4 regions of the Shewanella psychromarinicola genome follow, and region 2 is predicted to be linked to each of the others. Evidence: predicted binding sites of a transcription regulator. Region 2 holds the regulator's gene; each other region holds the start of a gene.
What was found. Region 2 encodes sigma-54, which starts transcription at its own class of promoters, with help from an activator protein. Its sites were predicted from a motif close to GTTGGCACGNNNNTNGNNT; they were not measured.
Positions count from the first base shown of each region.

Region 1: EGC80_RS20115 (DUF3192 domain-containing protein) is a predicted target of sigma-54. The motif match lies at 1,473-1,491, and genes of this name have one in related genera.
Region 3: norV (anaerobic nitric oxide reductase flavorubredoxin) is a predicted target of sigma-54. The motif match lies at 1,670-1,688, and genes of this name have one in related genera.
Region 4: EGC80_RS20555 (flagellar assembly protein FlgT) is a predicted target of sigma-54. The motif match lies at 1,601-1,619, and genes of this name have one in related genera.

Region 1 is NZ_CP034073.1:4,625,773-4,629,002, reverse strand. Features, by position in the region: gene syd (SecY-interacting protein) at 1-166, shown strand, start outside; gene EGC80_RS20125 (Zn-ribbon-containing protein) at 243-1,016, opposite strand; gene EGC80_RS20120 (hypothetical protein) at 1,017-1,385, opposite strand; gene EGC80_RS20115 (DUF3192 domain-containing protein) at 1,543-1,926, shown strand; gene EGC80_RS20110 (DUF2789 domain-containing protein) at 1,961-2,197, opposite strand; gene EGC80_RS20105 (GNAT family N-acetyltransferase) at 2,372-3,001, shown strand; gene EGC80_RS20100 (DUF962 domain-containing protein) at 3,068-3,230, shown strand, end outside.
Region 2 is NZ_CP034073.1:1,838,531-1,841,760, forward strand. Features, by position in the region: gene rapZ (RNase adapter RapZ) at 1-113, opposite strand, end outside; gene ptsN (PTS IIA-like nitrogen regulatory protein PtsN) at 110-553, opposite strand; gene hpf (ribosome hibernation promoting factor) at 556-843, opposite strand; gene EGC80_RS07950 (RNA polymerase factor sigma-54) at 869-2,353, opposite strand; gene lptB (LPS export ABC transporter ATP-binding protein) at 2,496-3,227, opposite strand; gene lptA (lipopolysaccharide transport periplasmic protein LptA) at 3,224-3,230, opposite strand, start outside.
Region 3 is NZ_CP034073.1:4,260,290-4,263,519, forward strand. Features, by position in the region: gene EGC80_RS18610 (LuxR C-terminal-related transcriptional regulator) at 1-261, opposite strand, end outside; gene norV (anaerobic nitric oxide reductase flavorubredoxin) at 1,743-3,230, shown strand, end outside.
Region 4 is NZ_CP034073.1:4,730,803-4,734,032, reverse strand. Features, by position in the region: gene EGC80_RS20570 (autotransporter outer membrane beta-barrel domain-containing protein) at 1-17, shown strand, start outside; gene EGC80_RS20565 (LPP20 family lipoprotein) at 268-714, opposite strand; gene EGC80_RS20560 (FlgO family outer membrane protein) at 711-1,421, opposite strand; gene EGC80_RS20555 (flagellar assembly protein FlgT) at 1,692-2,900, shown strand; tRNA gene EGC80_RS20550 (tRNA-Arg) at 3,120-3,195, shown strand.

The DNA of each region.
Region 1 (3,230 bases), 2.3 Mb from region 2:
ACAAAGCACTCAAATTGCGCCGTCATTAACTGAATTTCTGCAGCAACTATCTCCACTGATAAAACCGCCGGTTAAACCGATTGAAGAAACTGAGATTGTTGCCGATCATCCGGGTATCTTGCAGCGGATCAAAACCATGTGGCAATCGTTACGCGGTAAACAATAATATATACACTTTGAAATGGCAGCAAAACACATCGTTCAGTCTTTGAATGATGTGGTTACTGAGTGTTTTAATCTGCTTATTGATGATCCCAAGATAAATTCGACACTATGCGGCAGGGTTCACAGCGAAAATGGAATAGATCTAAAAGCGGTTGTTCCAGCTTCCAAGCCTGTGAGCCACAACGTGGACACTCCCTGTTCATTTCGCTTTCTAATGACTCGCCACCCACACGGTATAAGTAATAATAGGTGGGGATGTTAGTTAAATATTCTATCCTGCCACGTAAATCCCAACCGCGTCTAAATAGGTCACTGTCTGTCCGAGTTATTTCATCTAATGCTGCAAACTCAGCTTTTGTAGCTGCTGCCATTTGCAGTTCATCACACGCTTGCCATTCTGTTTGCCATTTTATGATGCGTTTATGATCGCCATTAAAAGTTGCTGGCAGTTGATATAAAGGTATTGGCAGCAGATTATCGCCATTGCGAAGCGGTGAACACATATGCACATAACTGGTATACAACACCTGCCATGACGGGGCGTCGGTATTACTGGCTTCAGAGTTGATGTCTTGGCCGATGAATTTTTCTCTAGGCGCCAATAGTTTGGCTGCCGTCAAGCCTGCTAATGTCACTTTTACCCAAGGGCTATTATAGCGATTAGCCAGACTGGTTTTTTCGGGTAATAACAAACGAGCCCTAAATTCGCCGTCATTAAAGGCGACCGCAAATTCACGTCCAAGAATTTGTCCATTAGCCCGAAGAGCTTCAAGAAACGCATTAATGGCTTTTTCTGCCGCCTCAATGGTGGTGTCGGCAAAACATTCAAAACGCAGTTCGAAGACAAACATTTATTGGTCGACCTTATTATTAATTATATTGCTTTGGACGACCTGGTTTGCTAATTGGCGTTCTAGCTCAGCGACTCGTTGGCTCAGCTGATTAATCTGTTGTTGCATGGCGATAACCTGTTGGGTGACTTGAGCGATAGGATCGGGTTGCTCATCAGTTGGCACATCTGCCATTGATTGCATGTCCGTTAATTCTGCTATGTGCTGCCATTCAGATTTAGGTAACGCTTTAAATTGCTGTAAACCTTGGATCAGGATTGGCATTGAAATTCGATTACCTAAGCGACTTTTTATCAGCGCTAAACTGGGAGTATGTCCATTGTTGGCAATCGATTTAGCTGCTGCAAGCACCTGTTCAATTGGACTCATTGTTGGTGAAATTCCTTAATGTTTTATAGTGAGATTAACTAACGCATGTGATATTAAAAATAAACCCATATAAATCAATATATTAATTGTGGCACGATTTTGGCTTAAAGACTATGTAAATACAATTCGGATTATATTTTAACAAAAAGGACGCAACATGAAATTAAAACTTATCGCAGCAGGATTAATTGGCGCAACATCACTGATGTTAAGTGGTTGTGTGATCAGTGTTGGTGGTCATGAATCGGGTAAAAGTGCTGACTATTGGCAAGAGCAACAGGATGAAAATCGTCAACTAATTACCAAATTGTCTATGGGAATGAGCAGTGATCAAGTGACAACCCTGATGGGCATAGCAGATTTCAGCGAAGCTTATGCTAAGCCGACTCAGGACCGCGCCGAGCAGTCTATCAAAGTGTTGTTCTATCGCACCCAATGGGCTGAAGGTGATGGTAAAACAACTAAAGACGAATGCACGCCAATTGTGTTCCGAGACGACGTTTTAGTGGGCTGGGGTGACGCCGCCTATAAACAAATTTAGTCATTGAGTCACGTCATCTGACATTAACAATCAATTACGCTTCAGCTCGCATCATCACGTCCAATTGGTCAATCACTTCTGACCATTGGGCGTCTTCTAATAATGCCTCTTTTAAAAATGCTTTTTGAGCTGGGTTCCAGCAATTAGCATCAGTGATTAATGTGTGCTTATCAAGTTTATTTTGGATAACAAAGTCATCGATCCCCTCTTGATGATGAGGCAAACCTAATTGCTTAAATAAGTGACTTAGATCATTTAATGTTGTGTCCATTTGATGCATTCCTTGTAATGGTTAAGTCGATAAATTCAGTATCAATCTTGATGACAAAAAATGCAAACAACTGTCGTATATAACCGTTTTGTAGGTCAAACGCATAAACAAAACTTGTAGATTGTTTCAAACTTGTTAAATTAAGTTCAGAGAGTTAATCAACAAGGAATAATAATGGACAATAACACCTTGGAAACCCTACGTGCAGTGTATTTAACCGCTGAAGACATACGGGTTGCAGCTTCCATTCTCTATAATGCTTATCATGATGACCCTTATTTTATCGAGGTACTCGGCCAACAAGATACTCAACAATATGAACAAAAACTTCGTGCCGCTATTCGTGAAGAGTTAAATGAATTATGGCAACAAGAACAACCTTTGATTGGCCTATTTGACGGTGACCGTTTAATCGGTGTTGCGTGTGTTATTACTCAACAAGTGCCGCTGGGCGAGGGACGTTATTGGCATTGGCGTTTCAAAATGATGTTAGGGACTGGCTGGAAATCAACTCAGGGATTAATGCAAAAAGAAACCTGTATTTTAGAACATCTTCCTTCTCAAAAATGCGGAATTTTACAATTTATTGCCTTATCACCTAATGAGCAGCATAAAGGTTATGGTGCCAAACTCATTCAAGCGGTATTGAGTTGGTGTGATGAACAACGTAGGCTCGATGGGGTCGGGGTATTTGTCAGTAATCCTTCACATCATAAAGCATTAGTACAACAAGGGTTTACTAGTATTGCCACCGTTAACGTTGGCAATGTCGAGGGTGAAATATTATTTTACAACAAGGTATAACTCAAGACTACATAATCTAATATTAACAGAGCATATGATTAGCTGGTGATTAAAAAGGAGTGAGTAATGCAACCTAAACGTTATTCTTCATTTGCAGAGTTTTACCCATTTTATCTGTCGCAACATCAAGATCCTGTTTGTCGAAGACTGCATTACATTGGCAGTAGCATTATTTTGGTGATTGTTGTTAATACCTTGATTAACCAGCATTGGTGGCAGCTGTTGTGGG
Region 2 (3,230 bases):
CCAATGAGGGGTAGAGGCAAATTATCGACACAATAATATCCTAGGTCTTCTAATACTCTTAAGGCAACGGATTTCCCTGAACCTGAACGTCCCGATACTATGACAAGTTTCATGCAGTTATAACCCGATAAAGTTCTGTTGCGTTGTGGCTTTTGCGAAGCTGTTTCAATATTTGCTTATCGCTGAGCTTTTTAGCCATACTCGATAACGTGCCTAAATGTTGTTGGCACTGGTCTGCAGGTACTAACAAAGCAAATAAAATATCCACGGGCTGCTTATCAATTGCATCAAAGGCAATGGCTTCTTCACATTTAACAAATATCGCGATGGGGTGATCGATGGTCGTTAATCGACCATGAGGTATCGCAATGCCATTTCCTATACCTGTGCTACCCATTTTTTCTCTCGCTAATAGGCTTTCAAAAACCTCTTGCGAAGACAGGGTTGGATACTGGGCAGCGACTAAATTGCTGATGAGTTCCAGTACTTTTTTCTTACTGCCCGGTGTGGCACAGGTAGTGCATTCCGGCTGCAGAATGGTACAAAGTTCCATCGTTAGTGTTTTGTATACTTCTCTTTGTGTTTAATTACCTGACGGTCGAGTTTATCGATCAGGGCGTCTATTGCAGCATACATATCAGTATTTTCTGACATAGCAAAAATCTCTGCGCCATTAACGTGGATTTTGGCTTCTGCTTTTTGTTGTAATTTGTCTACATGGAGTACAACGTGTACATTATGGATCTGATCGAAGTGTCGTTCAAGCTTTGAAAATTTACCATTAACATACTCACGTAAAGATTCAGTTATTTCGACATGACGTCCAGTCAGATTTATATCCATAGAAAATCCTCCACAACCTTGTAGGTTATAAACTCTTACGTTGGTTTGAGGGCGGGATTAGCATTGCTTCTCGGTATTTTGCAATCGTACGACGAGCAACGTTTATGCCTTGTTCTGCCAGAAGTTGAGCCATTTTACTGTCACTCAATGGTTTTTTCTGGTTTTCTGCGGCAACCAGCTTTTTGATAAAAGCACGAATTGCTGTTGATGAGCATTCCCCGCCATCGTCAGTGCTGACATGGCTAGAGAAGAAGTACTTTAGTTCAAATAGTCCACGTGGGGTGTGCATATATTTTTGTGTGGTGACTCGTGAAATTGTCGATTCATGCATTTCTACTGCTTCAGCAATATCATTTAGCACCATAGGTTTCATGGCTTCTTCACCGTATTCAAAGAAGCCTTGCTGAAATTGCACAATGCAATTTGCCACTTTGAGTAGAGTATCATTGCGGCTTTCGATACTTTTAATAAACCATTTAGCCTCTTGCAAATGGCCTCGAATAAATTGACTGTCAGACTGATTTTTACTGCTTCTAGCCATGGCGGCGTATTGCTGATTAACGCCAATTTTGGGCATATTGTCTGGGTTTAACTCTACAACCCAACGGCCATTTTTCTTTAGTACCGTGACATCGGGAATAACGAATTCGTCATCGGTGGCGGTGATCAATAAGCCTGGACGAGGATTGAGTGATTGGATTAGGGTGATGGCGTCACGTAACTCATTTTCTTTTAGCTTAGTTTTGCGCATCAATAATCTAAAATCACGCCCAGCAATTAAGGTTAAATAGTCTTTGATTAGCAAACGGGCATTATCGATATGGGGTGTGGTGTTAGAGAATTGCGCTAATTGGATCAATAAACATTCACTTAAATCACGTGCAGCAACACCAACGGGATCAAAGTGTTGAATTCGTTTTAATACAGCTTCAACTTCATCTAACTCAACATTTTCGTCACCCATGGCTTCGAGAATATCGTCGGTACTTTGGGTTAAATAACCGCGTTCATCCACGGCGTCGATGATCGCTGTGGCAATGGCAAGATCGGTCTCTGAAAAGGGAGTGAGATTTTTCTGCCATTCTAAATGTTCATACAGACCTTCGGTGGTTTCACCTTGAAACGGCATGTCATCATCGCGCATGCTAGCACTACCTGAACCTGACATCGGCGAGGCGGTGTACACTTCATCCCATGTAGTATCCATGGCTAAATCATCCATGGTTTCTTTGGTCATAGATTCTGCTGTGTCGACTGTTGAGGTGTCTTTTTCAATATTGACAATGCTGTTGTCACTGAAGTCTGTATCAGCTTGGTCGCGATTTTCTTTTACGGGGTCTTTTGCTTCAGAAAACTCATCTTCTATTTCAAGTAATGGATTTGAATCCAATGCTTGTTGGATTTCTTGCTGTAGCTCCAATGACGATAATTGCAGTAAGCGAATGGCTTGCTGCAATTGTGGGGTCATGGTTAAGTGTTGACCCATTTTAAGTTGGAGTGACGCTTTCATTTACCGCTTATCCCTAGATGATTTCCATAAAAGTGACAATTTATAAAACTGTAATGGATTGTCACGTACATCAATGATGTTTAACGCTGTTTAGATATCGTTCAATCAAATGAGTTAGATAGACTAAAGGCCCGTAAAGTAACTATAGCTTGAATTGTTCACCTAAGTACACCGCCCGAACTTGTTGATTGCTCAATACCTCATCAGGTGTGCCTTCGGCAATTAAATTACCTTGGCTGACGATATAAGCTCGCTCACAGACATCTAACGTTTCACGTACGTTATGGTCGGTAATTAATACTCCTAGACCTCGGCTTTTAAGTTGTTGAATGATTTTTTTTATGTCGATGACAGAAATCGGATCAACACCAGCAAAGGGCTCATCGAGTAGAATAAATTTTGGATTGGCGGCTAAAGCGCGCGCAATTTCAACACGACGACGTTCACCACCCGATAACGACATGCCTAGGCTGTCTCGAATATGGGTAATATGGAACTCTTCTAATAGATGCTCAAGCTGTTCAATACGTTGGTTTGTACTGAGTTCTTTGCGGGTTTGCAACACGGCCATAATGTTGTCATACACTGTGAGTTTACGGAAAATACTGGCTTCTTGTGGTAAGTAACCAATGCCTTTGCGAGCTCGCAGATGCATGGGATCGTCAGTGAGATCGTCATCATCAATTAAAATTCGACCCTTATCACTTTTCACTAGGCCGACAACCATATAAAAGGTGGTTGTTTTACCTGCACCATTGGGGCCTAAAAGCCCAACAATTTGGCCTGTTTTAACCGTTAAACTGACATCTTTAACAACTTGACGATCTTTATAGCTTTTAGCCAGATTTTCAGCGGTTAAGGTTATTTGGGTCATGGT
Region 3 (3,230 bases), 2.4 Mb from region 2:
TTTTTTAGAAGTATTGAGTAAAACGATATGCACTTGAGAAAGATTCGTATCAAACTGGATTTGCCAACAACGATCGTCAATATTGGGTAGGTTAGCCACATCAACAAGTAATAATGGATTTAATGCTCTATCGAGGTTCTCCAGTTCCATTTCATTACTAATAAATCGGGTCTCACAATCTAGACTCGTCTTTAAAAGATCAGCAAAGGCTCTACTCTGAATGGTCAACTTCGTGACTAAAACCAATGTAAGTTTAAGCATAATGAATAATTTCCTTATAACACAGTTGTGGTGCACACATCGCAGTATTTTACTGTTAGCACATACACTGGACTTTAAGCATTTAAATATTCCAGAACTGACCACAAACCATTGTTTATATTATTATTTAACACTCAACCTCGACAGATATTTGCCGTGATAAATGTTATCCCTCCATAAACCTTCTGTTGATTAATTTCCTAGTAGCGATTTAATAGCCACTCAAACCAAGATTGCATTACTTTGGCCATTTATAGCTGGGATAATTGCATTTTAAACCGCCGCTGAGCGACACGGTCGATATCACGCTTTATCGGCAAACTCAGCAGGCTCTCCCAGATCAACCCCTCGACTAAAAGTGGCTGACGCGTAACAACTTTTTTCGGTATCCTATCACTTTTAAATTCATTGAATAACAGTTCAATTTGCCAGCGACTAGGGTAAAGCTTGATCACTTCTTGGCGACTAAACTTATTGTGCGGAAGTTAGTCATCCACCATAGATAACACTTTTATTTCTTAAGCAAAAATAATTCCATGCGACGTTGGTATCATCGCCAGTTAACATCAATCTCCGGACGCTGTGTTAGCGTTCCACAGCGTGGGTATATTCAACCGATTATCATCAATAAATTGTCTTGGCTGTTGTCTTGCAATGATAATTCCCATGACTATTGTGCTTGTAATTAGTTTCACCCCCGCTAAATCTACTTATTCCAATAGTTTTTTATCCTAGCGCTAGAGATCGTGTCTATGTACGCTAGCAAAAAAATGACACGTTTCTAGAAAAGAATAGCACATTCCCTAAGATTGAGCCTTTTTAGTAAATCATCCTTAGAATCCAATAAAAACCATCGCACTTTGTATGAGACTTGCCAGCACTTAACATGTTAAATGAAAATGAGGAATATCATCACCTCACATTATCGAGCAACTCTACTCCTTGCTGACCAAGCTTAACAAATTAGCCAAGCTATTACTTTAATCAATAACATAGCCTCTTTCAGCATTTATTGCGATACATTTTAGGACTATTCAGGTACTCAATTGGGGGGCTTTTTCAATAGCGTGAGCTCTAGATAATTAACATTACATAATGAATTCTGAGCAATGTTTCAGGTTTACATCAGAAAAGCGGCCTGCTTACTCACGGTTATTACCATAAGGAGTCTCGTCTAGCTCACTATCATGTGTCTTGGTCTAGCCATGATTCATTACCGCCAAGCAAGTAAGGGTGACCAAAGACTAGGCGGCCAGTGATCAGGTCTTTATTAGACTCTTGAGAGGACACTACCTTGAACGTGTCATTTTGACACGTGGGTGTTATTAAGACACCTTTTAGAGTTGTTAATATGACAACGACTAAACTTTAATTTAAATAATTACCCAATTAATCAGTTACTTAACTAGTTGGCATGCAGTCTGCATTAAAATATTTAACTTTATGAATTTGTAACTTTTCAATTTAATACAGGTGTAAATATGACAATTCACATTAAAAATAATATCGACTGGGTTGGCCAACGTGATTGGGAAATATTGGATTTTCATGGCACTGAATATAAAACAACCAAAGGGACGAGTTATAACAGTTACCTTATCCGTGAGCAAAAAAATGTCTTAATCGATACCGTTGATCATCGCTTCAGCCTGCAGTTTATTCAAAATCTTGAGATGGAAATTGACCTAGATAAGATTGATTACATTGTTATTAATCATGCTGAAGAAGATCATTCAGGCGCGTTAGCGGCTCTGATGGCTAAAATCCCTAATACCCCGATTTACTGTACCGAAAATGCTATCGATTCCATTACTGGCTTACATCATCATCCAGAGTGGCATTTCAATATTGTCAAAACCGGCGACACGCTAGATATCGGTAACGGCAAGCAGTTGGTGTTTATTGAAACGCCTATGCTGCATTGGCCAGACAGTATGATGACCTATCTAACCGAGGATGCCGTATTGTTTAGTAACGATGCATTCGGTCAACATTACTGCGATGAGCATCTGTTTAACGATGAGGTTGATCAGATTGAATTGATGGACCAATGTTTACGTTATTACTCCAATATTTTAACTCCGTTTAGCTCACTGGTTACCGCTAAAATTAACGAGGTGCTGAGCTTTAATCTGCCAGTTGATATTATTGCCACCGCCCATGGCGTAGTGTGGCGCGATGACCCTACCCAGATTATTCATCAATATCTGCAATGGGCAGATAATTATCAGGAAGACAGGATCACTATTTTTTATGATTCAATGTCTAATAATACCCGCATGATGGCTGATGCCATTGCTCAGGGGATCCACGATGTTGATCCTGGGGTGTCAGTTAAAGTCTTTAATGTGGCCCGCCATGATAAAAATGACATCTTAGCCAATGTGTTCCGCTCTAAAGGCATATTAGTGGGTTCATCTACCATGAATAATGTGATGATGCCGAAAGTCGCTGGGATGCTAGAAGAGATCACCGGCCTGCGTTTTAAAGATAAAAAAGCCGGTGCCTTTGGCAGCTACGGTTGGAACGGCGGTGCGGTCGATCGTATTCACACCCGTCTTACCGATGCCGGATTTGATACGATTGTGGGCCTAAAAGCAAAATGGCGACCTGATGGTAAAGCCATGCGCGAATGCCGCGACCATGGGCGACAGATTGCCAAAAACTGGGCATGGCATGATCTTAGTAATGTTAAATCCATTTCACCAGCATCCCTAGCCAAAAACAATCAAGCCACTGCCACCGCTAAGCCAGCAACTAAGTCTCGGGAAAGTAAACCTGAATGCGGGGCTGCTTCGGCAATTGATGATTCACAAAATATGTTATGCACTGTGTGTAACTGGGTTTATGAGCCAGTATTGGGCGAACCTAATCAAGATGTTGAACCAGGAACACCGTGGAGCGAAGTACCAGATGTCTTTCTCTGTCCAGATTGCGGCCTTGGCAAAGAGGTATTTATCCCTATTGAA
Region 4 (3,230 bases), 2.2 Mb from region 2:
TCGGGGTTAAATTTTAATTCCAACCACACTCGCTAAAAGACAGATTAAATCTTCATTGTGGTGTTAAAAACCTCGCAAAGTCGGCTCAAACATAAAAACAAAAAATGCCGCTGATATCGAATATCAGCGGCATTTTTATTACTATTTCGTAGACGATTTTGGCTTAATGTCTGTCAATCAACAATCACTAGTTACCTATCATAACTAATAACGCTTAACGCTAAAGTCCGAAGTCTAAATCTTGGATCTTAAGCTTGAAGCTGAACCTTAAAAGTAAGTCACATTTTTCAAGCGTGTAGGGCGATTTTGTTGCGCGTACAATTGCCATACTTGTTTAAAATCCAGTTCGAGTTCAGTGACATAAAATTCACCTGCAGGGTAGGTCTTTACCACCTTTGCGCCGCGGATAATGCCGCTAACACTGGACTTAACCTTGTCATCAGTTAATAACCACTCACTAACGTTACTGCTAGCAGATATTTGTTGGCCATAAACTTGTTCCGCTAACTCACGGTAGGCGGCAATTTTTGATGCCTGCATCGCCATTAAAATACGGTGTGATGGCTCCTTGCTGGGCTGCGTTGCCAGTGGTGCATACCCAATAGCGGTTAAGGTTGGAAACGCAGCCGGCGCGGGGTTTTCCAACTGAACATTTTTACCATGGCTCATACAGCCCGTTAGCAGCAATAACATAACTAACATCATAGATTTCATTGCTTATCTCCTAATACGGTGTAACGACTGTCGCCTCGTTTTTGGTGGCGATACAGCAAACCATCGCGCGACTCGATTATTTCAGAAGGCTGCAAATAACCTGACAAGCTCGATGCCGTCACAAATGACTGCACCGCAGAAAGGACCCTATTATTGGTTATATTTACCACTCGGGCGTTAAATACAATCCCTTCAGGTGTTAGGGTCATGGTTGACACTAATACGTGTGACACGGGCAAATCTGTTCGCAATAGCTCCCAATTTCGGCTCAGCATAAACTCGCCTTGTTCGGTTGCGCGTAAATTAGTCGCCACGTTTAAATCGACTAAATTAAATTCATGAGCGTGAAACGCTGTGAGTAATCCTTGCTGTAACTGTAATGCTAACTCATTGGTTACATTTAAATCGCTGGTCATTACCGGCGTGGTAATTAACAGTGGTTGATCAGGGCGTAATACGTCATTTTGTAACACTAATTCGTTGACCAGTTTTTCTGCCCATACATTCACCTGGCCTTTAGGTGATAATCCTGCGGCTTGAATATCATAAGTGAGCTTATCCCGATAAACCTCATCTTCATCAGCCACTTTGATATAGTTACCATTGTTACTAAAGGCAAGGTTACTGGCAGCATTAGGCGTTTGGGTACATGCCGCTAACGATAACGACGCCAGCATGACAGTGGGGATAAAAAGCCTGTTAATCATAATAATTCCTCTAACAAATCATGCTGCAAGTCTTAATATAAATGAGTCATTTAATCGCCTTTGTCATCGATAACTAAGGTCAATTGTTTACTCTTTATTATTTGTACCCTTATATCGGCAAATGCGCTAAAAGCTTTACTGTAATTGAACAACATAGAGAATACCCACCAATATAGGTAGTCGGCATAATTCTTGCTTTAAATAAACATAGAGTAAGCTTAATTTACACAATTGTGCAAAATTGACGATTTTTTGACATTAGGACAAAGTATGTTGATCCGACACCGCCCTGTTAACCGAATTAAAAGCTTCAGTCATCTTGCTGCAATAGCCATGCTATGGCTGAGTGCCTTGTGTGTTTCTCCGTCGGTATTGGCAGAGCAAATGGAAGTTACTGGCAAGGCTAAAATTGTTAATGGCGATATTGATAAAGCCCGCGAAGAGGCCATCAGTCAGGCATTAAACTATGCCAGTTTAAAAGCCGGGGTTAACTTTTCCAGCGAACAACAAGTCAATCAAGGGCGACTCACTCAAGATAGCTTTCAAATTCAGCGCATGGGATCGGCTAATAACGTTGAATTAATGAGTGAAATGATCAGTGAACACATGATTACAGTGGTTTTACAGCTTGATCTCAGTGAACAAGCATTCGATGGACAATGTAAAAGCCAATCCCTCAAAGCCGCCATTATGTTGCCGCAATCCTATTTGCAAGAGCGCGAACAGCTACGTTATGGCCAATTAGCACACTTTGAGCAACGGATCACCGAACAATTAGGCAAGGTTATCAACGCGCAATCGCGATACAGTTTTGTACGATTACATGCCGATGAAAAAATTGATAACACCAATCAGTTGGTTAACTTTAAAGGTTATCGCATACCCAGTTGGTTAGGTGAAATCACCGACAGCCAATATGTGCTGCAACCCGAAATTATTGATATCTCCACCGAGCCCGTGCAAAGCAGTTATATGGGGTTGATCGATGATGATCCGCTAAGGCAATTTATCTTTAAATTAACCCTTTACCATGGCATCAGTGGTGAAAAGGTATGGACAGAGTCTTTCGCAACATCAGCGCCTTGGGAATTTGAAAGACAAGAAACAGTATCACCTGCTAACCAACGTTTTTGGCGTTCATCTTATGGTCAGGCTATCAGTGATATTTTTCAACAAAGCGTGATATCACTGGATAAACAATTAAACTGTCGGCCATTATTAGGCCAAATTGTCGCCAGGCAAGGGGACCGCATTATCATTAATTTAGGACGAAAAAACGGCGTTAAAATGGGTGATAAATTCCAAATCGTACTGCAAAAAAATATCCCAGATAGATTTAATTCTATGCGCGCCATCGCCACTAAAAGTCGTGCCACTGTGGTCATCGAACAAGTCACCGAAGACAGTTCAACGGCAATGCTTGAGGGCATAGACAGTGCAGATAACATTCAACTGAATGACATTGCCATTAAGAATTAGGCCAATAAGCATTAAAGTCTAAGAGAAGTGACTTTTAACAAAGAGACTTTTAATAAATAGAGAGTTAAGACATAGCTCGTTAATAAATAGCTCGTTAACAAATAGATGCTGAATAAATAGACCAGAACAAAAGGGATGGTTAAGAATTAGTTGGTTATTAATCAAGCAATTAAATTTAAAAGGTTTAATTCGACTCTAAACTCAGTATAATCACTGAGTCTCTCTATAGCTCAACAGGATAGAGCAGCCGCCTCCTAAGCGGCCGATCGGGGTTCGAGTCCCTGTGGGGAGACCAAGTAGAGCTATTTGTGTTTTAAATTCAATAGGTTA